3 regions of the Bacillus sp. ISL-46 genome follow, and region 2 is predicted to be linked to each of the others. Evidence: riboswitches for the same ligand, from Rfam matches in the RefSeq annotation. Region 2 holds a riboswitch; each other region holds the start of a gene.

Region 1 (9,049 bases), on a different contig from region 2:
TTCGTTATATCAGTGTAATCTAATCCCTCACGATAGACATTTAGTAGTTCGCGCTTTTCTTCTTCGGTAAACATTTTCGCATTACCAATGTAACGTTCTTCCATTGGAGTAACACCGCGTTCGATAAAGCTTTTTCCTCTCATTCCCTCAGGCATCATACCCGCGATCCCTTTTAAAAGCACTTTTCCTGCTTTCGGAATTTTATTAAACACCTCTAATGATTGCGGCTCGTGATAAATATTGTAGCCGCCAAATAATTCATCCGCACCTTCACCTGAAAGAACAACGGTTACGTGTTTTCTCGCTTCACGGGCAACAAAATAAAGCGGGACACAAGCAGGGTCTGCCAGCGGATCATCCATATGCCACATGATTTTTGGAATTTCATTCATATATTCCTGCGGTGAAATCACATAGCTGATATTTTCGACACCAAGCTTTTCAGCTGTCTCTTTTGCGACATCAATTTCACTGAATCCATTATGCTCAAAACCTACCGAAAAGGTTTTAATCGCAGGGTGATATTCTTTTGCAATCGATGCAATAATCGAAGAATCAATCCCGCCAGAAAGGAATGAGCCTACTGGAACATCACTGCGCATGTGCATTTTTACAGAATCGAACAGGACATCTTTAATTTCCTTGATAAAATCAGGTTCTGATTTGTGAACTGGTTTAAAGTGTGCTTTCCAATATCTTTTGATTTCCATTGGTGAGCCAATCTTTTTGGTAAAAAAATGACCTGGCTCTAATTTCTTAATACCATCAGACATGGTGGTTGGTTCAGGAACAAATTGGTAGGTCAAATAATGCTGCAAGGAATCATAGTTAAGAACATCATTTTCGAGCCCCAATAGAATACTCTTTTTCTCAGAGGCAAAAAATGTTCTTTCACCATCTTCAAAATAAAAAAACGGTTTAATCCCGAACGGATCACGCGCCCCATAAAGAGTTTGTTCTTGTTTATCCCAGATGACAAAGGAGAACATTCCACGTAGTTTTTCGACGGCTTTTTCCTTCAAATGGCTGTAGAGTGCAATAATAACTTCGGTATCGGAGCTAGTTGAAAAGGTTAATCCTTCGCTCAATAGTTCCTCGCGCAGTTCTACATAGTTATAAACTTCACCATTAAAGATAATCCAGTGGCGTTCATTTTCATACGTAAGCGGTTGATGACCACTCTCAATATCAATGATACTTAAACGGCGGAACCCAAATTGGATATGATCATCATAATAAAAACCATCATCATCCGGCCCCCGATGAGTTATAATATCGTTCATATTTTTAAATTGTTGTTTTTGCTCATCACTATAGTTTTGTGTTTTGTCGTGTACACAACCGATAAAACCACACATTATGTACTTCACCTCATTCTAAATATCCTTTAAAAGGACGTATTGCTCCAAAGCGCAAACGCCTTGCGCTGGAGCTAGACAGAAAAACATACTCTCTAATACTACCACTTTTTTTATAAAATTTGCACTGTGAACAATAGGCAAATTTAATATCATCATTTTTCACTTCTTTAGACCTGCTTAAACACTTCATTTTTTCAATTATTTGTTACTGTACAGGTAAATAGACGTACGAATAAAAACAGGAGTTACATGTAGTATGTAACTCCCTTTGTATTGTCTAGCTCCAGCGCCAAGGCGCTTTTGCTTTTCTATTTATAGATTTGCTTGTTGGCGTAATGTTTCTACTTTATCTGTGCGCTCCCAAGGAAGATCCACATCTGTACGGCCAAAGTGACCATAAGCTGCTGTTTGTTGGTAAATTGGGCGACGAAGATCCAACATATTAATGATACCTGCAGGGCGAAGGTCGAAGTTTTCACTTACTAGGTCAACTAACACGTCTTCGCTCAATTTACCTGTACCAAACGTATCAACTGCAATCGAAACGGGTCTAGCAACTCCAATTGCATAGGCAAGTTGAACTTCTACCTTATCAGCAAGGCCAGCAGCAACGATATTTTTGGCAACATAACGTGCTGCGTAGGCAGCTGAACGGTCCACTTTTGTAGGATCCTTACCAGAGAAGGCACCACCGCCATGGCGAGCATATCCACCATACGTATCAACGATGATTTTACGACCTGTTAAGCCAGCATCCCCTTGTGGTCCGCCAATAACGAAACGGCCGGTTGGATTAATAAAGTATTTTGTCTTTTCATCGATTAATTCTTTTGGAACTACCGGATTAATAACATATTCCTTCAAGTTACGTTGAATTTGCTCTAACTCAACTTCAGGATTGTGTTGAGTGGAAATAACAATCGTATCAATGCGTACTGGTTTATCGTTCTCATCATATTCAACCGTTACTTGTGTTTTTCCGTCTGGACGTAAGTAATCAAGAACCTTATCTTTACGTACTTCTGTTAAACGGCGAGCAAGTTTGTGCGCTAGTGAAATGGGAAGAGGCATAAGCTCTTTTGTTTCATTACAAGCAAAACCAAACATTAAACCTTGGTCCCCTGCACCAATTGCTTCGATTTGTTCATCAGACATTTGACCTTCACGCGCTTCCAAAGCTTGGTCAACACCCATCGCGATATCTGGAGACTGTTCATCAATAGATGTTAAAACAGCACAGGTTTCTGAGTCAAAACCGAATTTCGCCCGATTGTAGCCGATGTTTTTAATCGTTTCACGAACAATTTTTGGAATATCCACGTAGGTAGATGTGGTGATTTCTCCTGCTACTAGCACTAGTCCTGTTGTTACTGAAGTTTCAGCCGCAACCCGGGCATTAGCATCCCTTGCTAAAATAGCATCTAAAATGGAATCAGAAATTTGGTCACAGATCTTATCAGGATGACCCTCAGTAACTGATTCAGAAGTGAACAAACGACGTTTTGTTGACATCTGAATTCCTCCTATAATATGAGATAATCGAGGTTTTAGGAAGGTTACAGGAATACTTCCTTAAACATCGAGAATTTGATACGGTACTCATTCCCTTAGTATGTAATAAACAAAGGATTTTTATTAGAGACTCTTTTCATAAAGGACTTATACAAAACAAAAAACCTTACCAGAGAGGAAAGGTTGTTCCGGGCCTTTCGCTCTTATCGTTCAAGGTCAAAGCCTTGCGTCAGATTAGCACCTTCGCATCCTGAAAAGGACCTTTTAAGTGGTCAATCTTTTCATACTGCAGGTTGCTGGGTTTCATTGGGCCTGTCCCTCCACCAGCTCAGGATAAGAGAGTATCCGTTCAACTTAGAATAATATCACACTGCCCAACAATGTCAATGAATTTTTTAAGAAATGTTTTTCAACAAAATGGGAAATATACGAAATATGTTAGTATCTTTTATAAATTTTTTTTATATCTTCAATTAAAGTTTTATAATATATAAATCCAGTTAAATAGGATACATCAATTCAGCTAATGTGTTATACTTTTTATATTATTAACAACCTAAAAACGAAATAAAGGAAGGTCTCATTAAATGAATTCTGTTGATACTCCTAATGAATTAAATCAATTGTTAAATGAAAGTCATGTTCATGTGCAATTATCTGTTCCTCAATTAGTTGAGAAAGTCTTAACCCGTCATGAAGGAGCATTAACTTCTACGGGAGCAATTAGTGTCGCTACTGGAAAGTATACTGGCCGGTCTCCACAGGATAAATTCATTGTTTTAGAAGATTCAACTAAAGACAAAATTGAATGGGGAACTACCAATCAACCAATTTCAGAGCCGGTTTTTACAAAGCTTTATCAAAAGGTCATTAATTATTTACAACAGAAAAATGAGATTTTTGTTTTTAAAGGATTTGCGGGTGCTGATAAAAAATCACGTTTATCCATCCAAGTGGTAAATGAATTAGCTTGGCAAAATTTATTTGTACACCAGTTATTTATTCGCCCGTCGGATGATGAACTACTTGCCCATGATGCTGGATTTACCGTTATTTCTGCACCTAATTTCAAGGCAGATCCGGCTATCGATGGTACCAACTCGGAAGCTTTTATTATGATTTCTTTTGAAAAAAGAATTGTTTTAATAGGTGGTACAGAATACGCAGGGGAAATGAAAAAGTCGATTTTTTCTGTAATGAATTATTTACTGCCTGAAAACAATATTTTTTCGATGCACTGTTCTGCCAATGTTGGGATTGAAGGCGATGTTGCTTTATTCTTTGGCTTGTCTGGAACTGGCAAAACAACCTTATCAGCGGATTCCAATCGTCGATTAATTGGTGATGATGAGCACGGTTGGTCCTCCAATGGTGTCTTTAATATCGAGGGGGGCTGCTACGCAAAATGTATCAATCTTTCTCGTGAAAAGGAGCCGCAAATCTTTGATGCCATCCGCTTTGGAACTGTCCTAGAAAATGTAACATTGAATCAGGAATCAAGAATCTCTGATTATGATGATGGAACGTTGACCGAAAATACACGTGCCGCTTATCCGATTGACGCAATTGATAATATTGTTCAACCAAGTATCGCTGGCCATCCAAATACGATTGTCTTTTTAACCGCTGATGCATTCGGTGTCTTGCCTCCAATTTCAAAATTAACAAAGGAACAAGCAATGTATCACTTTTTAAGTGGCTACACCTCAAAACTAGCCGGAACAGAGCGTGGAATAACGTCACCACAAGCTACCTTCTCCACTTGCTTTGGTGCTCCATTCCTGCCGCTGCCTGCGACTCGTTACGCAGAAATGCTCGGTGAAAAAATACTTGAGCACAATGCCAATGTTTTTCTTGTCAATACTGGCTGGACCGGCGGCGAATATGGGGTCGGTAATCGAATGAAACTTTCCTACACGCGCGCTATGGTTGAAGCCGCTCTTGAGGGAGAATTAAACCATGTGGAGACTGTCAAGGACGCGATCTTTGGATTAAATATCCCGCTCCATATTGCAGGTGTACCAGACGAAGTCCTACAGCCGATTAAAACTTGGTCGGATTCGCAGGCATATGAAAAGAAAGCAAAGGAATTAGCCGCAAAGTTCCGCGAAAACTTTAAAAAGTTCACTAATGTTTCACGTGATATTGAAGAAAAAGGCGGACCAATAGCATAATATCGAAAGCCCATATCGATTCGATATGGGCTTTCTAATCTCATTAGTTAGTCGAATTTAATGATATTAATTGATAGGTTATGGTCGTGCTGTTATTTTGCAACTCGACTTTTTTTATCAATGCGGTACCACTTGAATCACTATCGATTGTTTTTCTTACATCAATCGGAATCTCAATTGGATAAAGTCTGTACCCTTCTTTTTCTAGCAAAAAGACGTTTTCCTCCACTCGTTTTTCTCTACCTTTAGTTACAATCATCGTATTTAACTCAAGAGGCATACCCATAAACATCCGCTCCTCTACTTGTAATACCTATATATTATCATCTTTTACGGTGACTTTTCATCCACTTCGTTAAATCATTCACGACTTTTCTATTTACTGCTGGTGGGAAGTAATGTGTAAATTCGTTAAAATACCATGCTTCGACTGGTTTTTCTACTAACCTCAGCCTTCTTTCAAGACGATACGCGTGCTCCACCGAAACATTTCCGTCTTTAGCACCATGGATAATCAGGACAGGGGCTTTGATCTTTTCTATTTGATAAAGAGGGGTCCTGTCTTGATACCGTTCCGGAAATTTCTGAGGGGTTCCGCCAATGACCCTCTTCATCATTCTCCGTAAATCTTTACGTTCCAAATAGGTGAGGGACATATCACTGACCCCGCCCCAGCTGACAACAGACGCGGTCTCAGGGAATTCAATTCCTGTCAAAAGCGCCATTACACCACCCCGCGAGAACCCAAATATATGTATTTCACGTACTCTGGGCATAGATTTTAACAGCAAAAAGGCGCAAAAGGCGTCTTCCCTGTCGTCCCCGGCAAAATCCTCATTGCCTTCCCCACCCTGATTTCCACGATAATAAGGCGCAAAAACAACAAAGCCCTCAGCTGCGAACTGGGCAATCCTTGCTGGTCGAACTTTACCAACATTTTTAATGCCGCCGCGTAAATAAAGGAATCCATCATACTCACCTTCCCCAATCGGTTCCGCAAGCATGCCTTTCACTCGTAATCCATTGGAAAGGTAAGTGATTACTTTTAATTCAATATTGGGATTTGGAGAAGGAAAGCGCGTGATATCAACAATCTTTCCATCATTGTATTGGCTCATCAGCAAAACTTCCCTTTTTTATAAAATTTATTCTCTCTAGGCATTCACACATTTTTCTCCTCTTCATACGATATCTTAGGCAATTAGCCCAGATTTTTTATGATAAATAAGGAGGCTCGCTTCATGAAAAAATCGTTAAAGTTCAGTTTCTCCTTTCTGCTCATCACTATACTTATGTTTTCACTTGTCGCTTGTAATAGCTCCACAAAAAATGAAACAAAGAAACTTGAGAAAGTTCGAATCGCTGAAGTTACCCGGTCCATTTTCTATGCCCCGCAGTATGTTGCCCTAGCCAAAGGATTTTTCAAAGCTGAAGGTTTAGACGTCACGCTAACAACAACACCCGGCGGCGACAAAACCATGACCACTCTGATTTCTGGGGGGGCCGACGTTGCCCTAGTTGGTTCAGAAACATCGATTTACGTTTATGCCCAAGGAGCAAACGACCCCGTCATCAATTTTGCACAATTAACCCAGACCGATGGTACTTTCCTCGTTGCTAGAGAAAAGATTGATAATTTTTCATGGGACCTCTTAAAAGGAAAAACCTTCTTAGGGCAACGTAAAGGCGGCATGCCACAGATGGTCGGTGAATTTGTTTTAAAAAAGCATGGAATTGATCCTCAAAAGGATTTGAACTTAATCCAGAACATTGATTTCGCTAATATTGCCAATGCCTTTGCTTCTGGAACGGGCGAATTTGTGCAATTATTTGAGCCAACGGCAAGTATTTTTGAAAAAGAAGGAAAAGGTCATATTGTTGCTTCCTTCGGTAAAGAGTCTGGCCACGTACCATATACTACGTTTATGTCCAAGGAAAGCTATATGAAAGAAAATAAGGGAACGATTGAAAAGTTCACTCGAGCAATTTACAAAGCTCAACAATGGGTAGCGTCGCACAATGCTGAGGAAATTTCAAAAGCGGTGGAACCGTTTTTTCCAGATACAGATTTAGAAATTATGACCACTGTTGTTGAGCGTTATAAAAATCAAGGATCTTTTGCAACAGATCCTATCCTTGACCAAGAGGAGTGGAACAATCTACAAAACATCATGAACGAAGCAGGAGTACTGCCAAAAGAAGTAGATCATCAAACACTTGTAAATACAGAGATCGCTGACAAGATAATAAAAGAATAAAGGAAAGGGAGGCCGTTCTTATGAGCTTTTTGACCGTTCAAAATATTCATCACACCTATTTTACTAAAGCCTCTGCCACCACGGCCCTCTCCGATATTTCATTAACAGTGGATGAGGGCGAGTTTGTCTCCCTCCTCGGCCCCAGCGGCTGTGGTAAGACGACTCTGCTTTCCATTATTTCTAGTTTGCTTAAACCAACGCAAGGTACTGTCTTGTTAGAAAAAAAGCCGGTAACTACCGCAAAAAACCAAATCGGTTATATGCTCCAACAAGATTATTTGTTCCCTTGGAAAACGATTGAAGAGAATATCCTGATCGGTTTGAAGTTATCAAAGCAGTTGAACCAAAAAACAAGATTGGCTGCCCTTGGCCTGTTAAGCCAAATCGGATTAACAGGGGTGGAAAAACAGCTTCCTAGGCAGTTATCAGGGGGTATGAGGCAGCGGGTGGCTCTCGTCCGGACGCTTGCCACAGAACCAAAACTGCTTATGCTTGATGAGCCTTTTTCCGCTCTCGATTATCAAACTAAGCTTAAATTGGAGGATTTAGTATCACAAACATTAGATAAATTTGGAAAAACAGCTATTCTCGTTACTCACGATATTGGTGAGGCTATTGCCATGAGCGATCGCGTTTTTCTGCTTTCACCAAGTCCCGGGAGAATCTATAAAACATTTACGATGCCGGAGGAACTAAGAAATATATCCCCATTTGAAGCAAGAAATCATCAGGCATATTCAAGTATCTTTCAAACCATATGGAGGGAGTTGGAGTCTCTTGAGCGAGAAAAAGAATAAGCTTGAACTCCTCCATAAAAACTATATTCAATCACTGCAGGTTGAAAAAAGATGGGTCGGATTTTATCAGGCGATCATTTTTATCGTCTTTTTCTCTAGTTGGGAATTGTTTAGTCAAAAACAGTGGATTGACCCGCTTCTTTTCAGTTCTCCCTCAAAGATATGGAATTTACTCCTGGAAAAAATTCATGATGGAACTTTAGTTAGCAATATTGGCGTAACCTTAACGGAAACCGTCCTAGGATTTATTCTAGGCACACTACTGGGTACGATATTAGCTGCTATCCTCTGGTGGTCACCGATGATTTCAAGGGTGCTTGATCCTTATCTTGTTATTTTAAATGCCATGCCGAAAGTCGCATTAGGGCCCATTTTGATTGTGGCGCTAGGTCCTGGGTATTCATCGATTATTGCCATGGGCGCGATTATCTCAATTATCATTACCACCATTGTGGTATATACCTCATTTAAAGCGGTGGATCCGAATTATCTTAAAGTACTCCAAACTTTCGGTGCAACTCGTTGGCAATGCTTCAAAGAAGCTATCCTCCCCGCGAGTTTTCCAACGATTATTTCTACTCTTAAGGTAAATGTCGGTCTGTCTTGGGTCGGTGTGATCGTAGGTGAATTCCTTGTATCCTCTAGAGGACTTGGATACATGATCATTTATGGCTTCCAAGTATTTAATTTTACACTTGTTTTCTTATCACTTTTGGTTATCGCGGTATTTGCTACCATTATGTACCAGCTTGTTGAATTATTAGAGAAAAAAATTATCAAGGAATAGCAGATTGTTATCCTATGCTCTCTGCTATTTTTTTTCGTTCTGTAACTTTCGAATGAGTTTAACACATTGCTCGACGACTTGATCTTTCATGATAAAGCTGTAATCATCCCCAAATCGCTGCTGCAATATATCACCTTTAACAACAACAGGACCATTGGTT
Region 2 (12,209 bases):
CTGAGACTGTTAGTACCGATTATTCGATTGCAGACCGCCTTTATTTTGAACCACTCGCAGCAGAGGATGTACTTCATGTCATCGAAAAAGAACAGGTGGAAGGTGTATTGATTCAGTTCGGTGGCCAAACTGCCATAAATCTAGCCCATGATTTAGAAGAAGAAGGGATCAAAATTTTAGGTACTACGGTGAAAAATGTTGATCGACTAGAAGATCGTAAAGAATTTTACCAGTTGCTTGAAGACTTAAACATTCCGCATATAGAGGGTCAAACCGTTTCGCATTCTGACGAATTAATAGAAGCAGCCACTAAACTGGGTTATCCAGTCCTGGTGCGCCCATCCTATGTCATTGGCGGCCAATCAATGTTTACTATTTTTTCAGAAGCGGAATTGAGCCAGTATATACTGCAACTGGAGAAAAATTCGCAAGCAACGATGTGGCCATTATTAGTAGATAAATACTTACCTGGATTAGAGTGCGAGATTGATGTCATATGTGATGGGGAAAATATCGTCGTCCCAGGTATCTTTGAACATATAGAAAAAGCTGGGGTCCATTCAGGGGATAGCATCTCGGTGTTCCCACCGATTTCACTGTCAGAGAAAATTAAAGAAACGTTAATTGATTATGCTGAAAAAATTGCAAATTCAGCACCAGTTATTGGAATCATGAACATTCAATTTGTTATCTATGAAGGCCAGGTTAATGTGCTTGAAGTCAATCCGCGTTCTTCTAGAACAGTGCCAATCATGAGTAAGGTCACAGGAATTCCGATGATTGAATGGGCGACACGCGTTCAATTAGGAGAGACCCTCTCAGGTCTATGTTCAACAAAGGGACTAATGGATGAGCCATCCTATTTTTCAGTAAAAACACCTGTATTTTCATCGAGTAAGCTAAAAGGTGTTGACCATGTGCTAGGACCAGAAATGAAATCAACAGGTGAAGCGCTTGGCATGGGAGTAACCTATCAAGAGGCACTTGAAAAGTCGATTCCTACTCTTGGCGGGCAACAAGATGAAAATTATATTTTCTGTTCCATTTCTGATCGAGATAAGCAAGCATCTCTTCCTATCATTCAAGAACTTGTAATAAAACAATACAAGATTGTTGCTACAGAGGGGACCGCTTCATATTTCCAAAACCATGGAATTGATGTTGAAAAAGTGATTAAGGACGATGAAGAAGTCATTGAACTTTTCCGAAAACAGTCCATGAAGGCTGTCATAAATATACCGAATCAAGGACGAAATAAAATTAAATTTGGTTTCCAGATTCGCGAACATGCGGTTCGCTACAAGGTACCAGTATTTACACACTTAGATACAATTGAAGCGGTAATCGGCCTGGAAAAAGGATCTAGATCCGATTCTGAGGTTCGATCTATGAATGAATATTACAAGTTGGAAGAGAGAGGTGCCATTCATGGGTGAGGCCATTAAATTAAATGAAATTAGTAATATAAATAAGCCGAAACTTAAAGGAAAGGGCTGTTTACAGCTTTCCGATTTTAGTACAGATGAAATCCTCTATCTTCTAAACGAGGCGATAGAGATGAAAAAGCTCCAAAAACAAGGAAAACCGCATCCGTATTTAAGCGGGAAGGTTTTAGGGATGATTTTTGAAAAATCATCCACCCGTACAAGGGTATCATTTGAGGTAGGGATGTTGCAGTTAGGCGGTAATGCAATATTCTTAAGTTCAAAGGATATCCAGCTTGGAAGAGGAGAAAGTATTTCTGATACCGCTAAAGTTTTGTCGCGCTATGTGGACGGATTAATGATTCGAACGTTTTCACACGATTCAGTCGAAGAATTAGCTGAGCATGCAACAGTACCAGTTATTAATGGTTTAACTGACCTGCAGCACCCTACCCAAGTGTTAGCAGACCTTTTAACGATTCTTGAGCATAAAGGGAAACTGTCCGGCTTAAAGATGTGCTATATTGGGGACGGCAATAACAATATGGCTCATTCTTTAATGGAAGGCGCGATGAAGGTTGGAATGGATATTAGCATTGCCAGTCCACCAGGATATTTGCCTGATGGAGAAATAACAGAGAAGGCAATTAAAGTTGGAAAACAAACTGGATGTAAGCTCGTGATTACAAATGATCCACTAGAAGCTGTTAAAGATGCAGATGTCATCGTAACAGATGTCTGGACCAGTATGGGGCAGGAAGAAGAAACTTCAAAAAGACTCGAGGCGTTCCATGGATTTCAAGTAAATAATGAACTTTGTAAAAATGCAAAGGAGGACTATATCTTTTTGCATTGCTTGCCCGCCCATCGAGGCGAAGAGGTAACAGCAGAGGTCATCGATGGTCCTCATTCAGTGGTTTTTGATGAAGCGGAGAACCGTCTTCATGCCCAGAAATCAATTTTAAAACTTTTACTAGCATAATTGTTTCCTTTTTCATGAGATTTGTTGTATAATAATTCTATCGGTTGAATAAAAATACACATAATACACATACAGTAAGAGGAGAATAATAACAATGACAAAAGAAAAAATCATTTTAGCCTACTCAGGCGGTTTAGATACATCAGTTTCAGTAAAATGGATTCAAGAAAAATATGGCTACGATGTAATTGCATTAGGTCTAGATGTCGGTGAAGGAAAAGACTTAGAAGCCATCAAAAATAAGGCACTGAATGTCGGAGCCATTAAAGCCTATATGATCGATGCTAAAGAATTATTAGCAAAGGAATATATTTTACCAGCATTAAAAGCAAATTGCTTATATGAAGGAAAATATCCATTATCTTCAGCTTTATCCAGACCGCTTATATCAAAATTATTAGTAGAAGTAGCTGAAAAAGAGGGCGCCACTGCTGTTGCTCATGGCTGCACAGGTAAAGGAAATGACCAAGTACGTTTTGAAGTTTCCATCCAAGCATTGAACCCAAGTTTAAAAGTTGTTGCCCCTGTTCGTGAATGGGGAATGACACGTGACGAAGAAATCAAATATGCTGAGGAGAACGGAATTCCAATCCCAGTCGATTTAGATAATCCATTTTCAATTGATGCCAATATCTGGGGACGTGCTTGTGAGGCCGGAGTTCTAGAGGATCCATGGGCTGAGGCGCCAGAAGCAGCCTTTGATTGGACGAATCCAATAGAACTTACACCAGATGCAGCGGAGTATGTTGAAATTGAATTTGAACAGGGGGTACCTGTTGCTGTTAACGGTGAGAAACTCCCACTTGTTCAATTAATTGAAACCTTAAATGAGCTTGGCGGCAAGCACGGTGTTGGCCGTATTGATCATATTGAAAATAGATTAGTAGGAATTAAATCTCGTGAAGTGTACGAAAATCCTGCTGCGCTAATTTTAATCAATGCCCATAAAGAATTAGAGTTTTTAACTCTAACTCGTGAGGTTACCCAATTTAAGACACAAGTTGAACAGCAAATGGCTAAGATCATTTACGAAGGACTTTGGTATTCTCCGATAAAACCAGCACTTGATGCATTTATTAATGAAACTCAAAAGAACGTTTCTGGAACAATTCGTGTCAAGCTTCATAAAGGTAATCATACGGTTGTGGGCAGAAAGTCTCCTTACAGCTTATACAACGAGGAACTAGCAACGTATTCAAAAGGTGATGCGTTTGATCATAATGCCGCAGTAGGATTTATTAAGATTTGGGGTCTGCCAACAAAGGTCTATTCAGAAGTGAATAAAAAGGAATCAATTTTAAAATAATTCGGATTGCCCTCGAATCCTTTTTCGAGGGCTGTCTTGTTAGGTTAAGGGGGAGCAATCAATGTCTAAGTTATGGGGCGGCCGTTTTACGAAAGAAACGAATAAGCTAGTTGAGGAATTTACAGCCTCAATTACTTTTGATCAAAAGCTAGCCAAGGAGGATATCGCAGGAAGTCTTGCCCATGTGCAAATGCTGGGTGAGTGCGGTATTATTCCAATGGAGGATGCTATAAAGATTAAGGACGGACTACTCTCCATCAAGAAAATGGTCGACGATAACGCGGTAGAGTTTTTAGTTGAAGATGAAGATATCCATATGAATATTGAGAAGTTATTAATAGAAAAAATTGGTCCGGTGGGAGGAAAGCTCCATACAGGGAGAAGCCGTAATGATCAGGTGGCCACCGACATGCATCTATACTTAAGAACGAAAACAACTGAGCTGATTAAATTAATAGAAGATGTCCAGCAGGCATTAATTGAGCAGGCGAAAGAGAATGTCCAAACGCTAATTCCTGGATATACTCACCTGCAGCGTGCCCAGCCTGTATCCTTTGCCCATCATTTAATGGCTTATTTTTGGATGTTTGAACGTGATAAAGAGAGATTGATTGATAGTTTGAAGCGTATCAATTGGTTACCTCTTGGTTCAGGGGCATTGGCAGGAACGACGTTTCCGATCAATCGTGAACGTGTCGCGGAACTGTTGGGGTTTGAAACGGTTTATCCTAATAGTATGGATGCTGTCAGTGATCGCGACTTTATCCTTGAGTTTTTATCGATTGGTTCCATAATCATGACCCATATTTCCAGATTATCCGAAGAGCTTGTCATTTGGTCGAGTCAGGAGTTTCAGTTCGTCGAGTTGGATGATTCGTTTTGCACAGGTTCAAGTATTATGCCGCAAAAGAAAAATCCAGACGTACCTGAGCTGCTACGTGGAAAAACCGGACGGACATATGGTAATTTAATCGGACTGCTCACCGTTCTTAAAGGTCTGCCACTCGCCTATAACAAAGATTTACAGGAAGATAAGGAAGGCATGTTTGATACGGTTGAAACGCTTGAAGGTTCCTTAATGTTATTAGCACCAATGATTGAAACGATGACAGTAAATAAAGACGTGATGCGTAAGGCCATTAACAATGACTTTTCTAATGCCACAGATATTGCTGATTACTTGGTAAGAAAAGGTCTGCCTTTCCGTGATGCACATGAAGTTATTGGAAAAATTGTTTTATATGCGATTCAGTCTAACAAATTTTTGCTTGATTTGAGCTTCGAAGAATATCAAGGCTTTAGTCCATTATTTGAGGAAGATATTTATGTTGTATTAGCTCCTGAGCATGTTGTTGGTGTCCGAAATAGCTTTGGGGGAACGGCTCCAGAGCAAGTGGAAAAGCAAATCCAGTTAGCTGAGGGAAAACTGCAGCGATAAATATGAAATTTTGAAAGCCTGCCAACTGGCAGGCTTTTAGTCTTTAAAATTTGTATTAAAAACTAAAATATTAGATAATTTTCCCATGAGAATTTTTACAAATGACAGGAGGAAAATGATGAAAATTCGTGTGTCTGCCGTGCAGTACCATTTACATACGATTCAATCCTTTGAGGAATTTGCTTCACAATGTGAGCACTACATAAAAACTGCTGAAGAATTTGGTGCAGAGTTTGTCCTCTTTCCAGAGTTCTTTACGACCCAGTTATTATCGATTGGTAATGGCCAAGGTCAAAGCCTAACAATCAATGATCTGCCAAGTTTTACCGAACAGTATCGAGAGTTGTTTTCTAATTTTGCCCAAAAAACGAACATTCATATTATTGCGGGAACGCAGGTAATTGAAAAGGATGGTAAGTTGTATAATACCGCCCATTTATTTTATCCAGATGGAAGAATTGGGGAGCAGGCCAAACTTCACATTACACCAACTGAAGTCCATGAATGGAATATGGCACCTGGGGATTCCTTTCAAATATTTGAAACAGAAAAAGGGAAAATTGCCCTCCTCACTTGTTATGATATTGAATTTCCAGAAATCGTACGCATGGCAAGGGCCAAAGGTGCGGATGTCATCTTCTGTCCATCCTGCACAGATGACCGTCATGGATTTCATCGAGTTCGGTATACCAGCCATGCTCGTGCAGTTGAAAACCAAGTATATGTGGTCTTAACGGGAACAGTGGGTACACTGCCAACTGTGGATTTTATGCGGGCTAATTTTGGCCAGGCCGCAATTATTACTCCAAATGATATACCATTTCCTCCAAAAGGCATTTTGGCTGAAGGGGAAATTAACGATGAAATGATCGTGACAGCTGACCTAGATTTAAATTTATTATCTGAAGTAAGGGAACGTGGTTCTGTTACAACCTGGCGTGATCGAAGGACCGATTTATATACAGATTGGGAAAAGTAAACTAAGGGGTGGGTGTTTCCTTGTACCGAAGTGAATTTTTTGTTTATGACCAAGATCGGCCTGTGCCGGTTATCATTCGCAATTATTCAAAACTGGATTTTGACAATCTTATCAAAATTCAATCTGAGTGCTTCCCACCTCCTTTTCCATCAGAATTATGGTGGAATAAAGAGCAATTAACAAACCATGTGACCTTGTTTCCAGAAGGTGCATTGTGTGTTGAAGTGGACGGTGAATTGGCTGGGTCACTTACCGGCTTAACTATCGACTTTGATCCAGACGATAAAAGTCATACATGGGAAGAAATCACAGACCATGGATACATACGCAACCATAATCCAAAGGGTAATACCTTGTATATCGTCGATATCAGTGTTCGTCCGAAGTACCGTAAACTAGGGTTAGGAAAATTGTTGATGCAGGCTATGTACCATGTTGTGATTGAAAAAAGTTTGGATCGATTACTAGGCGGCGGTAGAATGCCAGGATATTATAAAGCAGCTGATAGCTTGACACCTGAGCAATATTTAGCTGCGATAATTAAAGGGGATATACAGGATCCTGTCATCACTTTCTTGTTGCGCTGCAGCCGTGTGCCATTAGGAATTGTTGAAAACTATCTCGAGGATGAAGAATCCTACAATTATGCAACATTAATGGAATGGAAAAATCCTTTTAAATGAATGGGAGGCATGTATCTCAATGGAATATATTAGAATTACCAATATAGATGATCAGAATTTTAGAAGGCTTCATAACTTAATGGGAGAAATTTTTCCCCCAGAAGAAGTACTAGCATATGAGTTATGGAAAGAGCCATTAGAAGATCCGAGTATTCGCGTGTTTGTAGCAGTCGATGGCGATAAAGTCTTAGGTGCAACCGAATATCGTTATTATCCGGATTGGAATATTGCCATGACAGATTTTACGATCATCAGTCAACCTGGGCTAAGCCTTGGACGTTTTTTAGCTCAAAACCGGTTAAAGGATTTACAACAATTAGCTAAAGAAAATGGACAAGTGCTATTCGGCATGTTCGCAGAAATATATGATCCGTACCGGGTGGAAGATCACGAATTTGGTGGAGTAAGGGTTATGGATCCATATATCCGCCGCGAAGTTCTTTCCCATTTGGGCTATAAACGTATAGATTTTTCATATGTTCATCCTTCCTGGGAAAACAATGGGGAAGTTGTAACAGGGCTTGATTTATGTTTCATGCCATTAGCTGATGAACTTGACTCACTGCCAGCAAACCTTGTAAAGGATTTTCTAACCACCTATTATTCCATTCTTTCAAATAAACCGGAGGAGTGGTTAGAAATGATAGACCGTTTGGGGGACAAGGAAGAGGTATCCCTATTACCATTGTAAAAAAAGAAATTTCAAATAATATTGACAATTACAAAGGAATCAACTAGAATTCTTTTATATCTTGGATATTTAATGAAATAATTAAATAAAACTCTTATCCAGAGCGGCGGAGGGACTAGGCCCGATGAAGCCCGGCAACCATCAAGGTAATTCTTGAAAAGGTGCTAATTCCTGCAGGTTATTTTTAACCTGACAGATAAGAGGAGGAAATCTACCCTCTTCTTATGAAGAGGGTTTTTCTTATTTATATGATATTAAAATAAACAACCAATTGGTCATGTCTAATATTATTTAAGGGGTGGAATACATGTCTGTCATTAAAGTGGCAATTCTAGGTTTTGGTACAGTTGGGGAAGGTGTTTATAGAACAATACAATCCCACGCTGAGGAACTTACTAGTGTTTTAGGGAGAAAAGTAGAAGTGGCTGCAGTACTAATAAAAAATAAACAAAAAACCAGAGACATAAGGGAAGATGTTTTAATAACTACAGATTTTGCCGAAATTCTTAATCTACCTCAACTTGATGTTGTTGTCGAAGCAATCGTCGACAAAGAACAACCTTTTACTTTTTTAAAACAAGCTATACAAAGTGGTTGCCACATAATCACAGCGAATAAAGAAATGTTTGCACACCACGGGAATGAACTGCTCGAGTTAGCTGAGAATTATAATGTTTCGGTGGGTTATGAAGCAACAGTTGCGGGTGGTATTCCGGTTATTCAAACCTTAAGGCAGTTATTAAATGTTAACCGAGTTCGTCACATCCAAGGAATTCTTAATGGGACATCGAATTTTATACTAACGGAAATGCGCGAGAAGAAGCAGTCATTTGCTGATGCCCTCATTTTAGCGCAAGAGAAGGGGTATGCTGAAGTGGATCCAACCAACGATGTGGAGGGATTTGATGCTTTTTATAAAACAATGATTCTCAGCAGAATTGCTTTTGGAGAACAACCCAATTGGAAGAATGTCGAGCGTGCGGGCATTACCTCGATTACAAGAGAGTTAATTGAAACAGCAGAAAAGATGGGATTAAGGTTTAAGCATATTGCAAGTATTAGTAAGACAGGTAGTCAAATTAACGCAGAGGTTAAACCAGTCCTTGTTGGGAAATCTCATCCTTTTTATTCTATTGAAGGCGTAGAAAATGCTGTAAATATTCACTCTGATATTGTTGGTAGTATTACTTTGCAAGGACCAGGAGCTGGGATGTATCCTACTGCAAGTGCTGTTATTGAAGATTTGGTCTATGTCTGTCAAAATCGGTCGTCAAATAAGAATATCACAAAAACAACAGCAGCATGTGATGGAGAGAAAAAAGGGAACGAAAAAGAATTATGGTTAATTCAAGGTCTCTCAAAGAATTATAATAACCCTTTGATTACATGGGTAGCTCAAGCTTCTGATGAGATAGCAATTATCCAGGCGACTAGGGAAGAATTAGAACAGTTAATTAATCAGCAGAAGGCGTCTTGTTACTTTCAAATAATAGGGGAGTATGAAACAGAAAGTAAGAATAAAGAAGTAACTTTAGCTTACCTCTAGGTTAAAAGATGTAACTAGCATTTGTTCCCGTAAAAAAGAGCTTTCAAGGGGCTGTTGACAAATTGTCAACAGCCCCTTGGAGCTCTTTTTTTGTTTTAACAATTTCTACTCTCTTATGTGTAGGGGATATATTAATATCTTAAAAAAAAGCAAACCAAACACCCTAAAACTGGGGATAAGTCTAGTCAAAATCAAATAGTATTCATATTGTGTAAAAGCTCGATCAAATGGACTAGTTATTCATAAAAGTAAATTGAAGAGGTGCGTCATGTTAGGGAATAGCTTAAATGGACGTTTATTAACGAATCTGAAAAATACATTCACCTATGAGTTTTGGGTATTGCCTGAAAGCGTTCATCTTATCGATAAACAATCACGCGATAAGCCGGCAAATGTAAATGGAAAAAATTATATCATTGGACCTGGATATGGGGTGTCCGATAATGATGCAGGGGTTAGTGTTTCAGTTGGACTAAATGGAATTACGATCTATGAACATGCCAAGAAAAATATATATGCGGTGTTAGTCTATGAAGCAATAATTAATGATCTTATTCATATTGCTGTTGTCTATGATGATAGAGAGCCGCAGCTATACATTAATGGTAAGTTTGTAAAAAAGGGTGAACGAAGCCTTAAAACCTATATCTACCCATCGGGGATGATTGGTGGGCAACCAGGTCTATTCTTTAATGGGGATATCAACGAGATTAGGCTATGGGGCCACTGCAGAACAGAACAAAATCTTAATGATAATTTGAATAAAAAGCTAACTGGAAGCGAAGCAGGGCTGTATGGTGTTTGGCCAACACCGCCTGTAAATGAACGAGAAACACAAAAGGTAAATACAAAAAAACAAAACTCCCAAGATAAAAAGGACCTAGGCTCTAATGAGAAACAAATTGAAAAGACACAAGTAAATAAGAACCAAGATATTGAAGTCAGTATAATTATTCCTTCCCTAAATAAATATCCACTAAATCTATTTACACTCCTCTCACTTGAACACCAAACGTTCAATCCTTCAAAAATGGAAGTAATCTTTATTGATGATGCTTCAACTGACCAAACGGAAGAAAAACTAAAGGACTATTCTCCTCCATATCATTTTAAATATATACGTAATAAAAAGAATCTTGGAAGATCACAGGTCCGAAATCTGGGCATTCGTTCAGCAAGAGGGAATATTCTTATTTTTCTAGATGCAGAAATGATAACTGAATCTGATTTTGTTGAAAAACATTATAAGTACCACCAATCAAAAAATAACCTTATTTTGTCAGGGGCCATGCATTCAAAAGTCATATACTCATGTATCTTTCCTGAATTTACTCGAAAGGAAATAAACAAAATCTCAACTTTAACAAAAAATAATCAGAAGGTCTATTCGAGGATTCAAAACTTTAAGTATCCATGTAAAGAGCCGTACCCGTTGCTGGAAAAAGCGATATTGCAAGAAAAGCTTTCAAGGATTTAGGTGTTGCAGTATACCCGTGGTTCCAATCGATTACCAGCAATTTTGCTGTTGACTTAGAAGGGTTTGCGTTTCCATGGATGGCATTTCTTACAGGGAATGTTTCCATGCGTAAAGAGTTTATTATTCAAGCAGGGTTATTCGATGAAGATTTTGTCGGTTACGGATACGAGGATTGGGAATTAGGGTATCGCTTATATAAAATGGGTGCCAAATATATTGTTAGAAACGATTTGACAACGTATCATCAAGAACATCCTATTGGCGAAAGTAAATGGAAAGAGGCAATTAGCAACCTAGGACGATTTATTTTAAAGCATCCTGACATCGACGTGATTATTCTTGGCTTAGAGATTTCAGGTCTTGCAGATTTATTAACGATGAATAAGGTATTGAGCGAATATAAGTTACTTGTTCAATCCTATCCGGAACGGTTTCAAAAATTCGAAGAAAAATTCATCCGCATACTTGAAACAATTGTCCTTTTACTCCAAATTGACATCCGTCACTTAAATATCTTAGGAGCTGCAGGATTTGGCTCTGATGTTAGAAAAGAGCTTCAAGAGGATATTAATTCTATCAAAGGCTTAAAAAAGTTTCCAAATTTAACTTACCTTTTGGAAAAGGTATTGAACTCATAGGAAAGATTCCCCAAACTAGTTTGAAGGAGTGAAAGTGTGGTATCCATTATTACTTGTACAATAAGAGAAGAGAATATTAAAAATGTTTTCAAAAATTATAAACAGCAATCCTGGAAGGATAAAGAGTTGATAATTATCCTTAACAAGGATTCTATGAATATTGATAGATGGATCAAAAAGGCAAAGAAATATCGTAATGTTCAGGTTTATCAACTACACGAAAAAGCAACATTAGGTGACTGCTTAAATTTTGGGATTATGAAAGCAAGTCATGATATTATTGCAAAATTTGATGACGATGATTATTACGGGCCTGACTACATTAAAAGTTCGATGGATGCTTTTAAAAATAAAGATATTTCTATTATCGGAAAAAGTTCTTTATATATTTATTTTAAAAGTGAAAAAGCGCTGATCCATGTAGCAGGTAGTGAGAATTCAATCACAGAAACTGTTGCTGGAGCGACATTAATATTTAGAAAAGACGTGTTCCAACAAGTTCAATTTGAAAAAGTAAATCGAGCGGAGGATTACTTTTTCATTGATCAATGTAAAGAGAAGGGCTTTAATGTCTATTCAACTGAACGTTTTCATTTTGCAGTCATCAGACATGATACCGAAAAACATACATGGAAGATTGCTGATAAGGATCTTATGGAATGGGGAGAATTAATCACCTATACAGAAGATTTCCAATCACTAGTCTCAAAAAAAGCCGCGATTTGAGGATCGAGCAGTGGCTCGCCTTTCCTCCTTTATCATATAAAAAAGAAGCAGGCTGCCCTGCTTCTTTTTTGTTACCGCTTTTCTTAAACTTATTTATTTCTTCTCGATTTTACACGCTGGTTCGCTGCGTTAGCACGTGCTTGTGCTTCAAGGTCGGAATGGTCTGCAAATTCTGCAGAATATTCAACGTCATTTCCATCAGTTATTTTTAGGTTCTTAGGTGTTTGTGGAAGTGAGCTTTTGTTACTATTACCAGTGCCACTATTATGCATACGACCCATAACTAAAAACCCCTTTCATTGTAGGCTTGCAGGAGCCG
Region 3 (12,209 bases), on a different contig from region 2:
ACAATCTAGGTGCAGGCCATTCGGCCACAACAAACAGTGCTTCTGCACCTTCGGATGTGTGAGCGCGTATCCACTCTGGAAACCGGATATCATAACAGATAGCCCCAGCAAAATGGTGATTATCAAGTTGAAAAAGTCCCTTCTCGGCGCCAGGCTCTAAGAAAACATGCTCATTCATGAGTTTAAAAAGATGTAGTTTACTATACCGGTGTACAAGCGTGCCATCTTTATTGATGATGAGGAGAGTATTTTTTACTCCTGTTTCTTCACGGTTCGCAACTGAGCCGCCAACGAAATGAACCTGATTTTGTTGTGCTGCTTTTCTGAGAAATTCAATCGTTTGTACTGCTTTTGGGTCTGCAATTTCATTCAGGCGCGTCAAGTCATATCCCGTTGTCCATAGTTCCGGAAGGACAATGATATCGGGTTGTTCAGTCAGTGCATTTTCAATGAGTCTTTCGGCAGTTTGGTAGTTTTTATTGGGATCACCGAAGACGATATCCATTTGCAGACATGAAATTTTTAATTTCACGAATCTTCACCTCGTTTGAAATTTCGGAATTTTTTCTTTACAAGCCGTTATAAAAGTTATATCATTTGTGACTAGAATTTCACAATGATTCTTATAAAAAATTAAGCAGGTGAGAACAATGAAGCAATTTCCTCCATCAGAATTATTAACTAGTCTTCCGAAGCAATTTTTTGCTTCACTTGTTAAAAAAGTAGGGGAATATATTTCACAAGGGTTTGATGTGATTAATTTAGGGCAAGGCAACCCTGATCAGCCAACGCCTTCTCATATTGTTAAAAAACTTCAAGATGCAGCAGCGAATCCATTAAATCATAAATATTCTCCTTTTCAGGGACATCGTTATTTAAAACAGGCTGCCGCTGATTTTTATTTAAGAGAATATGGAGTGACCATTGATCCGGATAAAGAAGTGGCGATTTTGTTTGGGGGTAAAGCAGGACTTGTCGAAATTCCTCAATGCATATTAAATCCGGGGGATACCATCCTTGTACCTGACCCCGGTTACCCGGATTATTGGTCTGGGGTTGCTCTTGCAAAAGCTGAAATGGTTACGATGCCGTTACGAGAGGAAAATAACTTTCTACCGGATTATTGCGAACTGGATAAGTCTGTTTTATCAAAAGCAAAGTTAATGTTCCTCAATTATCCTAATAATCCAACAGGAGCTACAGCTACTCATGAATTATTTAATGAGACTATTAAGCTAGCTAGAGATCATGATATTTGTGTTGTTCATGATTTTGCCTATGGTGCTATTGGTTTCGATGGTGAAAAACCAATAAGTTTTATGCAGGTTGAAGGGGCTAAAGAGGTTGGGATAGAGATATATACTTTATCAAAAACCTTTAATATGGCAGGCTGGCGTGTTGGTTTTGCTGTTGGGAATGAGAGTGTGATTTCAAGCATTGAACTTTTACAGGACCATCTTTATGTTAGTTTATTTGGAGCTGTACAAGAGGCAGCGGCTGAGGCTTTAATGGGCCCTCAGGATTGTGTACGGGAACTAAACGATCTTTATGAGCGAAGACGTAATGTATTGATTGATGGGCTTCGTTCATTGGGATGGAAGGTCACCGCGCCAAAGGGTTCCTTTTTCGCGTGGCTCAAAGTTCCTGAGGGCAAAACATCTGAGGAATTTGCTAACATTTTACTCGAACAAGCACATATCATGGTTGCACCGGGAATTGGCTTTGGAGAATTTGGAGAAGGATATGTCCGTGTTGGGTTATTAACATCAGAACAACGATTAGCCGAAGCTGTTGAAAGAATTAGTCGTTTGGAAATATTCTGTTAAATCGATTGACATTTTATATTTTTCTTGAGATAATGCAAATTAAAGTTAAACAACATTAAAAACTTTATAAAATACGAATCGTTTTCTTATCAAGAGCAGGCGGAGGGAAAAGCCCGATGAAGCCCGGCAACCGACTTAAACCAGTTTTAGGCACGGTGCTAATTCTTGCAGCAACAAGCTGATAGATGAGAAGATGTTAGTTTGCGGCTAACCTCTTCTTTGTTGAAGAGGTTTTTATGTTTTTTGAAAGGACGTGTTTTTGAATGTCTAAAATAATTGCTACATATTTACTGCATGATGAAAAAAAACCAACCAAAAAGGCTGAAGAGATTGCACTTGGATTAACTGTAGGTTCATGGACGAACTTGCCTGAACTAGAGCAAAGCCAATTACGCAAGCATAAAGGCAGTGTGGTATCAGTTGAAACGATACCTGCAGAAAAAGGTGACCAATCTTTAATCCGCATAGCCTATCCAGCGATTAATTTTTCTAATGACCTGCCTGCTATTTTAACAACCGTTTTCGGTAAGCTTTCATTAGATGGAAAAATAAAATTACTAGATTTGCAGTTTGATGATGGATTAAAGAGTCAGTTCCCTGGCCCAAGGTTTGGAATTGAAGGTCTTCGGAAGAAATTAAACGTTTATAATAGACCGCTTTTAATGAGTATCTTTAAAGGAGTGCTCGGTAAAGATCTCGCATTTTTAGTTGAGCAATTAAAGCAACAAGCCCTTGGTGGTGTAGATTTTGTGAAGGATGATGAAATCCTTTTTGAAAATGAGCTGACACCATTTGAAAAAAGAATTGTCGAAGGAAAAAAGGCATTGCAAGAAGTATTTGACCAAACAGGACATCGAACTTTGTATGCAGTTAACCTAACGGGTAGAACATCGCAGCTGAAGGAAAAAGCAAGGAAGGCTGCAGAGCTTGGAGCGGACCTCTTACTGTTTAATGTGTTTTCCTATGGCATAGACGTCCTGCAGGAATTAAGAGAAGACGATGAAATTGCCTTACCGCTTATGGCACATCCTGCAGTTAGTGGTGCTTTTACATCATCTCCAGTTTATGGATTATCCCATTCATTATTGCTTGGAAAGTTGCTTCGTTATGCTGGTGCTGATTTATCGTTGTTCCCATCCCCATATGGAACCGTGGCGTTAGAGAAGACGAAAGCACTGTCGATTGCAAGTGAGTTAACCGTAGAAGATGCCTTTAAAAAGTCATTCCCAGTTCCATCAGCGGGAATTCATCCAGGCTTGGTTCCTTTATTAATTCGTGACTTCGGTAATGATTCTGTCATTAATGCAGGCGGAGGGGTCCATGGCCATCCAGAGGGTGCACGCGGAGGGGGCCTTGCGTTCCGTCAAGCGATTGATACCAATCTTAAAGGAAAATTATTAGCCGAAGGTGCAAAACAGCATCCTGAGCTCCATACGGCACTAAAACTATGGGGTAATGCAGAGGTGACCGTATGACAAAACCAGTGATTTTTTGTGATTTTGACGGAACGGTAACTGAAAGTGATAACATCATTAGCATGATGGAAAAGTTTGCTCCTCAAGGGTGGGAACGGATCAAAGATCAAATCCTCTCACGTGAGATTTCGATCAATGAGGGAGTTGGGAAACTATTCTCCTTATTACCAAGTAGGTTAAAGGATGAACTGACTGAGTTTGCGATTGAAAATGCAAAGATTCGCCCAGGATTTGGAGAGTTTGTTGAATTTGCGCGTGCAAAAGGTATTCCATTTTACATTGTTAGTGGCGGTATTGACTTCTTTGTTTATCCAATCTTGGAGAAATATGGTCCATTTGATGGAGTTTATTGCAATGAATCGGATTTTACAGACGAGAGAATAAAAATTCTATGGCCGAATGAATGTGATTCATTATGTAACAATGATTGCGGATGTTGTAAACCAAGTATTATTCGTAAATTAAACACTCAGGAAAACCGTTTCAAAATTGTTATTGGAGATTCGGTAACCGATCTCGAGGCAGCAAAACATGCGGACTTTGTGTTAGCAAGAGATTTACTTCAGGAAAAATGTGTGGAATGGGGAATCAATCATCAAGGATTTACTTCCTTTTTCGATTGTATCGAGGAGATTAACAAAAGAATTGAGGTGGATGAACTAACATGCTAAATGAAAGATGGAACGAATTAGCCGATGTAAAGGATGAGTTAGCTGAGCGTGATTGGTTTATGGGTACTAGCGGTAACCTGGCGATTAAAGTAAGTAATCATCCGCTTCAATTTTTAGTAACAGCAAGTGGAAAGGATAAACGGAAGCGAACAGATGAAGATTTTTTACTCGTTGATGAATTTGGCCGTGCAGTTGAAGAAACACATTTAAAGCCCTCAGCAGAGACACTTCTTCATGTCGAAATTTACCGTCGAACCAATGCTGGCTGCAGTCTCCATGTGCATACGATTGATAATAATGTGATCTCAGAAGTTTATGGTGATAATGGTGAGGTCACATTTAAAGGCCAAGAGTTGATCAAGGCTTTTGATAAGTGGGAAGAGGACGCAGTCTTAACAATACCAATCATTCGGAATGATGCCCATATCCCGACACTTGCCAATAAGTTTTCTGAACATGTTTCAGGAGATACTGGAGCTATCTTGATTCGCAACCATGGAATAACGGTATGGGGGAGAAATGCCTTTGAGGCTAAAAAAATCCTTGAAGCGTCAGAGTTTTTATTCCGCTACCAATTACGCTTACTAGAGCATAAACCATATCAATTGTTTAAACTAGTGTAAAAAATATTAAAAATGAGAGGATGATGAAGAATGGCATATATTACTTTTCAAACCAGAGAAGAGCAAATTCATGAACAAGAAGAGGTTGCAAGCTTTCTGGAGTCGCAGGAAGTTATTTATGAAAATTGGGATATTAGTAAGCTTCCCGCTGAACTAGTAGAAAAGTATCTTTTAAGCGATGAAGAAAAGGCAGAAATTCTAGCTGCATTTGAAGGCGAAATCGCAGATATTTCTGCTAGACGTGGCTACAAAGCGAAAGATGTCATTTCTTTATCAGAAAATACTCCAAATTTGGATGTATTACTGACAAACTTTAAAAATGAGCATCATCATACAGATGATGAAGTTCGTTTCATAGTCAGCGGCCACGGTGTCTTTGTTATCCAAGGTAAAGATGGTGAGTTCTTTGAAGTACATCTCAATCCAGGAGACTTGATTTCTGTACCTGAAAATACAAGGCACTATTTTACCCTTGAAGAAGATCGGAAAGTGGTTGCTGTAAGGATTTTTGTTACCACCGAGGGATGGGTACCTATTTACGAAAAAGAAGAAGTAAATCAATAACAGATACTAAAACTGGCTGCAGATTATTGCAAGCCAGTTTTTTTATTATGTATATAAGTATGGTGAAATAGAATAAAGCGCTTGCAAACTAGATGAATTTTGTCGTAAAAACAAGAATTTATTTGAGGAATTTGTCGAAAAACGAAAGAAATAGAATGTTTTGTCTACTTTTGCGATTGTGTTTACTTTTATAAAAATTCTTGTCATAATTCATCAAGTAGTCTAATTTTTCGTTGTTTACAGTAATAGAGTAAGAGGTAGGGGGATAATTGTGTGCGAGTATAGTAATACCCATAATGAAATGATTGAAGAGATAAAGGCTAAAAGGGAATTAATGATAAATAGCGCCAATACACAGGGATTTACCAATGAGATGACAATAAAATATAGCCAGGAGCTAGATGAATTAATAAATGAGTATCAAAAAGTAATGGACCAAATCTCCAGGCCAAATGAAGAAATTAAATTTGCCTTTAAACAAATGATCATGATTTGGCCGAAGGTTTTAGTCTAATGATAATTATGTAAGAGAGTGATATTTTTTTTTGTTCAACCGATTAGTAAAATAATTACTTATGAAAAAATATCAATAATGTACACCATGACAAGCAACCCCAAGATAAACGCATAGGTGGATACCCGCTCGTTTCCGTCGCCATGGCTTTCAGGAATTAATTCTTTATAAATAATAAATAACATGGCACCAGCAGCAAATGATAGACCATAGGGGACTAGCCCTTGAACAAATGAGGTTAAAAAATACCCTAAAAAGGAAGTAATGATTTCAATGGCTCCAGTTAAGGTTGCAATAATGAAGGCCTTCAGTTTACTAATTCGCTGATTGATTAAAAATAATGCGACAAGTAGGCCTTCCGGCGCATTTTGAAACCCAATTGCTAAAGCAATTAAATTTCCAGTTTCCCCCTGTTCGGATGCATAGCTTACGCCAACTGACAATCCCTCAGGAATATTATGAAGGGTAATTGCAGATATAATTAACAACGCCTTCTCATCAAATTGAATTCCCTTTTTGTTATGCTGTAAGTCAATATGAGGGATATTTTTTTCCAAAAGAGTCAGCACCCATACTCCTAAACAAACTCCTACAAAAAGTGAACCAAAGCCTCCTGTTCTTAATGCCTCAGGGATCAACCCAATCGTAGCAGCTGCCATCATAATTCCTGCACTAAATGCTAATAAAACATCCTTCCAACGATGTGTAATGGAATGAGGAATAAATAGTATAATTAGTGCCCCTGCCCCCGTAGATAACGCCGAAAGAACACTTCCAAAAATAACTTCAGTCATCACACATCTCCTTTCTTGTCCAATTAATCCAAATCAAATATCTACAATATTAGACAGTAGCTGTGATTTTTATCATTGTTTATATCTTAATATTTCATATAGTTATATTAGTACTACTTTATCTAATATTCACATCACGATTAACTACATATCTTACCACAAACTGTAATAACTTCAACTTTTACAAACTACTACTTAGCTACTGCATAAGATTTTTAAGAATATTAAATGATCACTAGTTTTAGGTTAAATCGAGAAAGAAAAAAAGAAAACTATCACTGTTTGGTACTATGCTTGTGTTGCGATTCATATATCGTAAATAAAAGCATTTTTAAACCATAGGAAGCAAACGCTTTCAATAATCTCAGATCATATGGAGGAGGGAAAGTCCTACATGCATATTGTCGTATGTGTCAAACAAGTACCAGATACAAAAATTATTAAAATTAATCCTAAAACCAACACACTCGACCGTCGCAGTGCACCAGCCATCTTGAACCCTTACGATGCCCATGCAGTTCAGGAGGCCGTAAAAATTAGGGAAAAAACAGGAGGTACCATTTCCGTCTTATCAATGGGACCACCGCAAGCGACTGATATTATCAAGAAAAGTGTGGAAATAGGTGCTGATAAAGGATATTTAATTTCTGACCGTGCCTTTGCAGGGGCAGATACACTGGCAACTAGTTATGCGCTTTCGAAAGCTTTAGAAAAAATCAATAAGGAACACCCAGTTGACATGATTATTTGTGGGAAGCACGCGATTGATGGTGATACAGGACAAGTTGGACCTGGTATTGCAAGAAGAATGGATATCCCGCCAATAACTAATGTAATTGAAGTGCCTGAAGTCAATCAGAAAGAAAACACCGTTCTTATTAAACGGAAATTAACCAATGGCTATGAATTGATTCAATCCAATCTTCCATGTTTATTGACGGTTGAAAAAGAAATTAATGAGATCGACTATTCGCCAATGCCGAACATGATTAAAGCGGCAAGGTACGAACCAATTATTTGGGCAGTAAGTGACTTTGAAAATGTAGAACGGTCACAACTTGGACTAAAAGGTTCACCAACCATTGTTGGAAAAATGTTTACGCCACCACGTCCAGAAGGCGGGAAAAGACTAGAGGGTACTAGTGATGAACAGGTTAACCAGCTAATGGCGTTGTTGATGGAGAAAAAGGACCTGTTAACAATCCAATCATCTAAATAATAACGATTATCTTTTGTCATGGGAGGGAATATACATGAATCTAGACGATTATCGGGGAGTCTGGGTATTCATCGAACAAAACGATGGTAAAGTAGAAGGCGTTTCTCTAGAATTACTTGGTGCTGGAAGGAAACTAGCGGATAAATTACAAGTTCCTTTAGCGGGCTTTTTACTAGGCAATGAAGTAAAACCTTTAGCAAATAAAATTATTTCTTATGGTGCAGATATCGTATACTTGGTCGACCACCCTGTATTGAAGAATTACCGTACTGAATCATATATGAAGGGCGTAATGCTCCTCGCTGAAAAATATAAGCCAGAAATTATCCTTTATGGCGCAACACCAAACGGTAAAGATTTAGCTAGTGCCGTAGCAACAGATTTAAACACAGGATTAACTGCGGATACTACAATGCTTGATGTGGATGTTGATAATAGATTACTAGAAGCAAGCAGACCTGCCTTTGGCGGTAATATCATGGCGACAATCCTATGTAAAAAACATCGCCCGCAAATGGCAACCGTCAGACCAAAGGTAATGAAGGCACAAGAACCGGTATCAGGAAGAACAGGTAAGATTATTGAAGAAAAAATATCACTGCAAGAAGAAGACATGCGTACAAAAGTGTTACAAATTGTGAATGACGTAACAAAAAAGGTCAATCTAGCTGATGCACATGTAATCGTCTGTGGAGTAAAAGGAATGGGAGATGTGCAAAACTTCCAGCTCCTTTATGAATTTGCGGAAACGATTGGAGCGACTGTTGGAGGTACTCGTGATGTGGTTGAAGCAGGCTGGATGCCACACCATCTTCAAATTGGCCAAACTGGTGAAACAGTTACACCAAAAATTTATTTTGCTATTGCACTTTCTGGTGCAATTCAGCACGTTGTCGGCATGAAAAATTCTGATTTAATTATCGCTATAAACAAAGATCCAAATGCACCAATTTTTGATGTTGCCACATATGGAATCGTAGGAGATGCTATGGAAATTCTCCCAAAACTTATCGAGGAATTTAAGCAGCTTAGAACTGAAAAAGGTGGTGAAATAAGCTATGCATGAAAAATTTGATGTGATTGTCGTTGGGGCAGGTCCAGCAGGAAGTGCATGTGCCCTCACGTGTGCCAAAAATGGACTAAACGTTTTGCTTATTGAACGTGGAGAATACCCAGGAGCAAAAAACGTAATGGGCGGAGTATTGTACCGCAAACAAATGGAAGAATTAGTTCCTGAATTTTGGAAAGAAGCACCACTTGAGAGACCTGTCATTGAACAGCGCTTTTGGATGATGGATAAGGAATCTGTCGTTCAATTCGGCTATAAAGGTCTTGAATGGGGTATGGAACCATATAATAACTTTACAGTCCTTCGGGCTCAGTTTGACCAATGGTTTGCTAAAAAGGCAGTAGACGCTGGGGCATTACTTATTAATGAAACGGTAGTAACTGAATGTATCGTTGAAAATGGCAAGGTTGTCGGGGTTCGTACCGATCGTCCGAATGGAGAGGTATATGCGGATGTCGTGGTGCTTGCCGACGGTGTTAACTCTCTTCTTTCAAAACAGTTAGGCTTTCATAAAGAATTTCGTCCAGATGAAGTAGCCTTAACAGTAATGGAAGTTGTTAATTTACCAAAAGAAAAAATAAATGACCGTTTTAATTTGGAAGATAACCAGGGTTGTACAATTGAAATCTTTGGTGATTCAACAAAGGGTAATCTTGGAACCGCTTTTGTTTACACGAATAAAGAGAGCTTGAATATCGGAGTTGGTACAACACTATCGAGCATGATAAAAGCGAAAATCAAGCCATATGAGCTTCTAGACTACTTAAAAACTCACCCCATGGTCAAGCCAATGCTTGCGGGTGGGGAATCTGCTGAGTATCTTGCTCATCTTATTCCTGAAGGTGGTTATCGTTCGGTACCGAAAGTAGCTGGTAATGGAGTTATTGTCGTCGGTGATGCAGCACAGCTAGTAAATGCCATTCATCGTGAAGGTTCGAACATGGCGATGTCATCAGGAAAGATGGCTGCTGAAGCCGTAGTTCAGGCACATAAAAGTGGGGACTTCAGTGAATCAAGCTTAAATAGCTACCGTGACGCGCTTAATAGTAGTTTCATAATGAAGGATTTAGAGAAGTACAAGGATGCTGCACATACGTTTGAGAAATACCCACAATACTTTAATGAATATGTTCCAATGATGAATAAAGCGATGAGCAAATTCTTTACAGTTGATGGGACTCCTAAGCGTGAAAAACAAAAACAAATAATGAAGAGTGTAACTGCGGAAAGAGGAACAATTAGAGTATTGCAAGATATCTATCGTGCTTGGAAGGCGGTGAAATAATGTCAACGAAGAATATCGAGGAAAAACAGTATCTGCTCCGTTTTAAGTGTGATACAAAGTCTCATTTGACCGTGATGGATCATGACGTATGCATGACAAAATGTCCCGATAAAATTTGTACAGTATTTTGCCCAGCGGAGGTTTATAAGTGGGAAGGAACACGGATGCAGGTTGGCTACGAAGGATGCCATGAATGTGGAAGCTGCCGGATCGGCTGCCCATACCAGAACATTAAATGGGAATATCCAAAAGGCGGACACGGGATTGTATTCCGTTTAGCGTAAATTGGAAATAAAAAAGGAGCTGTTTGCGTTTTATGCAAACAGCTCCTTAATTTATGTAGATATTTTAATAATACTATATGTGGGTTATTTCACAAGTGAACGTAAAAAGAAGGTGAAGCAGAAGGTAAGTTTTTAGGGGGTTAGCTTATTTTCTCTAGTATGGTAGCTGAGGAAAGTTTATCGTTTTTGCTGGCTGTGACAAGCGAAGATGCAAATGAGTTCGCATGATCCATTAACTCCATACTCGGTGAGCAATAATATGGTTTTTTCCAATTGAAATCACCTTCACTATCGGCAGGATATATACTTACTTTCCAATGATAGTATATTTTTGACTGTGGGAGTTGTACCCCTTCTACGGCAATAAGCCAATGTGTCGAAGGTGAGTTAGGGTAGTATGCTGCGGATTCCTGTAAGGAAACTAGGTCATTTACACCAATGGGTATTAATGCCTTTTGATAAAAGTCGTGATAATTTGGGGTTTTCATATTTTTTTCCCTCCCTTTTATGTTCTATCTCTATTATATGAAACATTTAAACTTTTTTTGTGTGATAAATGTTAAAATTTTTAAAAAAATTAACGAGTTTTCATGAAACTGTCAAAAATTCATAACCTATTTGCTGCATTAATTACAAAAGTAAAAGAATTTAAAGCAGCATTGGACCCTCATTCAGAAAGAGAAGAAGGCGTTCTTTTTCCTATGATGGGTGTATATATCGGGACGACATCTGGACCAATAGCTGTTATGGAATATGAACATGATCAGGCAAAAGCAAATATTGGAGAATTTCTTGGAAAAGCAGAAAGTGGTCTTGTATCTACGGAAGAAACGAAAAAAACAGCTGAACTAATTCAAAATGCCTACTTTATCTTAACAGAGCATTTCTCCAAAGAGGAAAATGTTTTGTTCCCAATGGCTGAAAGAATGCTTACAGAAGAGGAGAAGGAAGAATTATACCGTAAAATCCAAGACATAAAATAAAGGATGGGCCTCTGGCCCATCCTATTTTACTTTTGATTCCATTCTTTAACCTTTTGGTCAGTTGGAAGGAGAAACGCAATTAAGCCTAAAATCGGAAGTACACCGAGCCATGTAATCATCGACTGTAATCCAATCCAGTCTGCTATATAACCGAGTCCTACAGAACCAATTGCACCCATTCCAAACGCAAGTCCTACTGTTAATCCAGACATCGTCCCAATTTTACCCGGGACTAATTCCTGTGCATATACTACCGTTACAGAAAAACTAGTCATTAAAATAAACCCAGTAAGTATTAAGAAAATAAATGCCAACGTTGGTGGTACCTGTGGAATTAAAATTGAAAAAGGAATCGTTGCTAACATTGAAAAGGAAATGATTGTTTTTTTTCCAAACCGATCTGAAAGAGGACCTCCAAAAAAAGTACCGACGGCACCGGAAACTAAAAAAGCGAACAGGAATAATTGTGATTGCTTAATCGTAAGGGCATATTCTTTTATCGCATAAAAGGTATAAAAGTTGGTAATTCCAGAAGAATACCAAGTCCTTGCAAAAATTAATAATAAAATCAATGCTAAGGTATTTTTTACCTCTTTAGTTATTGCTACATTGTTAGATGAGCTAGATCTCTTTTTCTTTAGTATATTTGGGGAAGCTATCAACCTGTGATTATACCAATTTGCAATATAAATTAATAAAATCACAGCTAGTGCTGCCACAATCGTAAACCAGGATGCACCAATCTGCCCCAGTGGAACCAATATTAGTGCAGTTATCAGTGGAGCCAATGCTTGACCCGTGTTTCCACCGACCTGATAAATCGACTGTGCCAGTCCGCGTCGATTTCCTGCAGCCATATACGCAACCCGGGAACCTTCCGGGTGAAATACTGCTGAACCCAG

What was found. A riboswitch is a leader RNA that binds a small molecule or an ion and turns the genes downstream of it on or off. The one in region 2 is predicted to bind S-adenosylmethionine.
Region 1: another riboswitch for S-adenosylmethionine. It lies ahead of metK (methionine adenosyltransferase); the one in region 2 lies ahead of J7E67_RS12765 (homoserine dehydrogenase).
Region 3: another riboswitch for S-adenosylmethionine. It lies ahead of mtnW (2,3-diketo-5-methylthiopentyl-1-phosphate enolase); the one in region 2 lies ahead of J7E67_RS12765 (homoserine dehydrogenase).

The regions. Positions count from the first base shown of each region.
Region 1 is NZ_JAGGQR010000077.1:617-9,665, reverse strand. It holds gene asnB (asparagine synthase (glutamine-hydrolyzing)) at 1-1,358, opposite strand, end outside; gene metK (methionine adenosyltransferase) at 1,674-2,873, opposite strand; SAM riboswitch class I at 3,074-3,213, opposite strand; gene pckA (phosphoenolpyruvate carboxykinase (ATP)) at 3,461-5,047, shown strand; gene J7E67_RS27760 (DUF2584 domain-containing protein) at 5,091-5,333, opposite strand; gene J7E67_RS27755 (alpha/beta hydrolase family protein) at 5,371-6,165, opposite strand; gene J7E67_RS27750 (ABC transporter substrate-binding protein) at 6,340-7,305, shown strand; gene J7E67_RS27745 (ABC transporter ATP-binding protein) at 7,326-8,102, shown strand; gene J7E67_RS27740 (ABC transporter permease) at 8,083-8,889, shown strand; gene ytkD (RNA deprotection pyrophosphohydrolase) at 8,914-9,049, opposite strand, start outside.
Region 2 is NZ_JAGGQR010000019.1:36,819-49,027, forward strand. It holds gene carB (carbamoyl-phosphate synthase (glutamine-hydrolyzing) large subunit) at 1-1,436, shown strand, start outside; gene argF (ornithine carbamoyltransferase) at 1,429-2,406, shown strand; gene J7E67_RS12740 (argininosuccinate synthase) at 2,501-3,712, shown strand; gene argH (argininosuccinate lyase) at 3,774-5,150, shown strand; gene J7E67_RS12750 (carbon-nitrogen hydrolase family protein) at 5,269-6,129, shown strand; gene J7E67_RS12755 (GNAT family N-acetyltransferase) at 6,150-6,812, shown strand; gene J7E67_RS12760 (GNAT family N-acetyltransferase) at 6,832-7,503, shown strand; SAM riboswitch class I at 7,595-7,706, shown strand; gene J7E67_RS12765 (homoserine dehydrogenase) at 7,811-9,049, shown strand; gene J7E67_RS12770 (glycosyltransferase) at 9,318-10,526, shown strand; gene J7E67_RS12775 (glycosyltransferase family 2 protein) at 10,556-11,164, shown strand; gene J7E67_RS12780 (glycosyltransferase family 2 protein) at 11,201-11,890, shown strand; gene J7E67_RS12785 (YfhD family protein) at 11,980-12,171, opposite strand.
Region 3 is NZ_JAGGQR010000027.1:94,445-106,653, forward strand. It holds gene J7E67_RS15490 (carbon-nitrogen family hydrolase) at 1-532, opposite strand, end outside; gene J7E67_RS15495 (pyridoxal phosphate-dependent aminotransferase) at 651-1,826, shown strand; SAM riboswitch class I at 1,910-2,018, shown strand; gene mtnW (2,3-diketo-5-methylthiopentyl-1-phosphate enolase) at 2,090-3,301, shown strand; gene J7E67_RS15505 (2-hydroxy-3-keto-5-methylthiopentenyl-1-phosphate phosphatase) at 3,298-3,972, shown strand; gene J7E67_RS15510 (methylthioribulose 1-phosphate dehydratase) at 3,966-4,595, shown strand; gene J7E67_RS15515 (1,2-dihydroxy-3-keto-5-methylthiopentene dioxygenase) at 4,626-5,159, shown strand; gene J7E67_RS15520 (aspartyl-phosphate phosphatase Spo0E family protein) at 5,431-5,673, shown strand; gene J7E67_RS15525 (ZIP family metal transporter) at 5,733-6,467, opposite strand; gene J7E67_RS15530 (electron transfer flavoprotein subunit beta/FixA family protein) at 6,862-7,686, shown strand; gene J7E67_RS15535 (electron transfer flavoprotein subunit alpha/FixB family protein) at 7,721-8,752, shown strand; gene J7E67_RS15540 (FAD-dependent oxidoreductase) at 8,745-10,040, shown strand; gene J7E67_RS15545 (ferredoxin family protein) at 10,040-10,324, shown strand; gene J7E67_RS15550 (hypothetical protein) at 10,465-10,812, opposite strand; partial or broken gene J7E67_RS15555 (hemerythrin domain-containing protein) at 10,978-11,307, shown strand; gene J7E67_RS15560 (MFS transporter) at 11,334-12,209, opposite strand, start outside.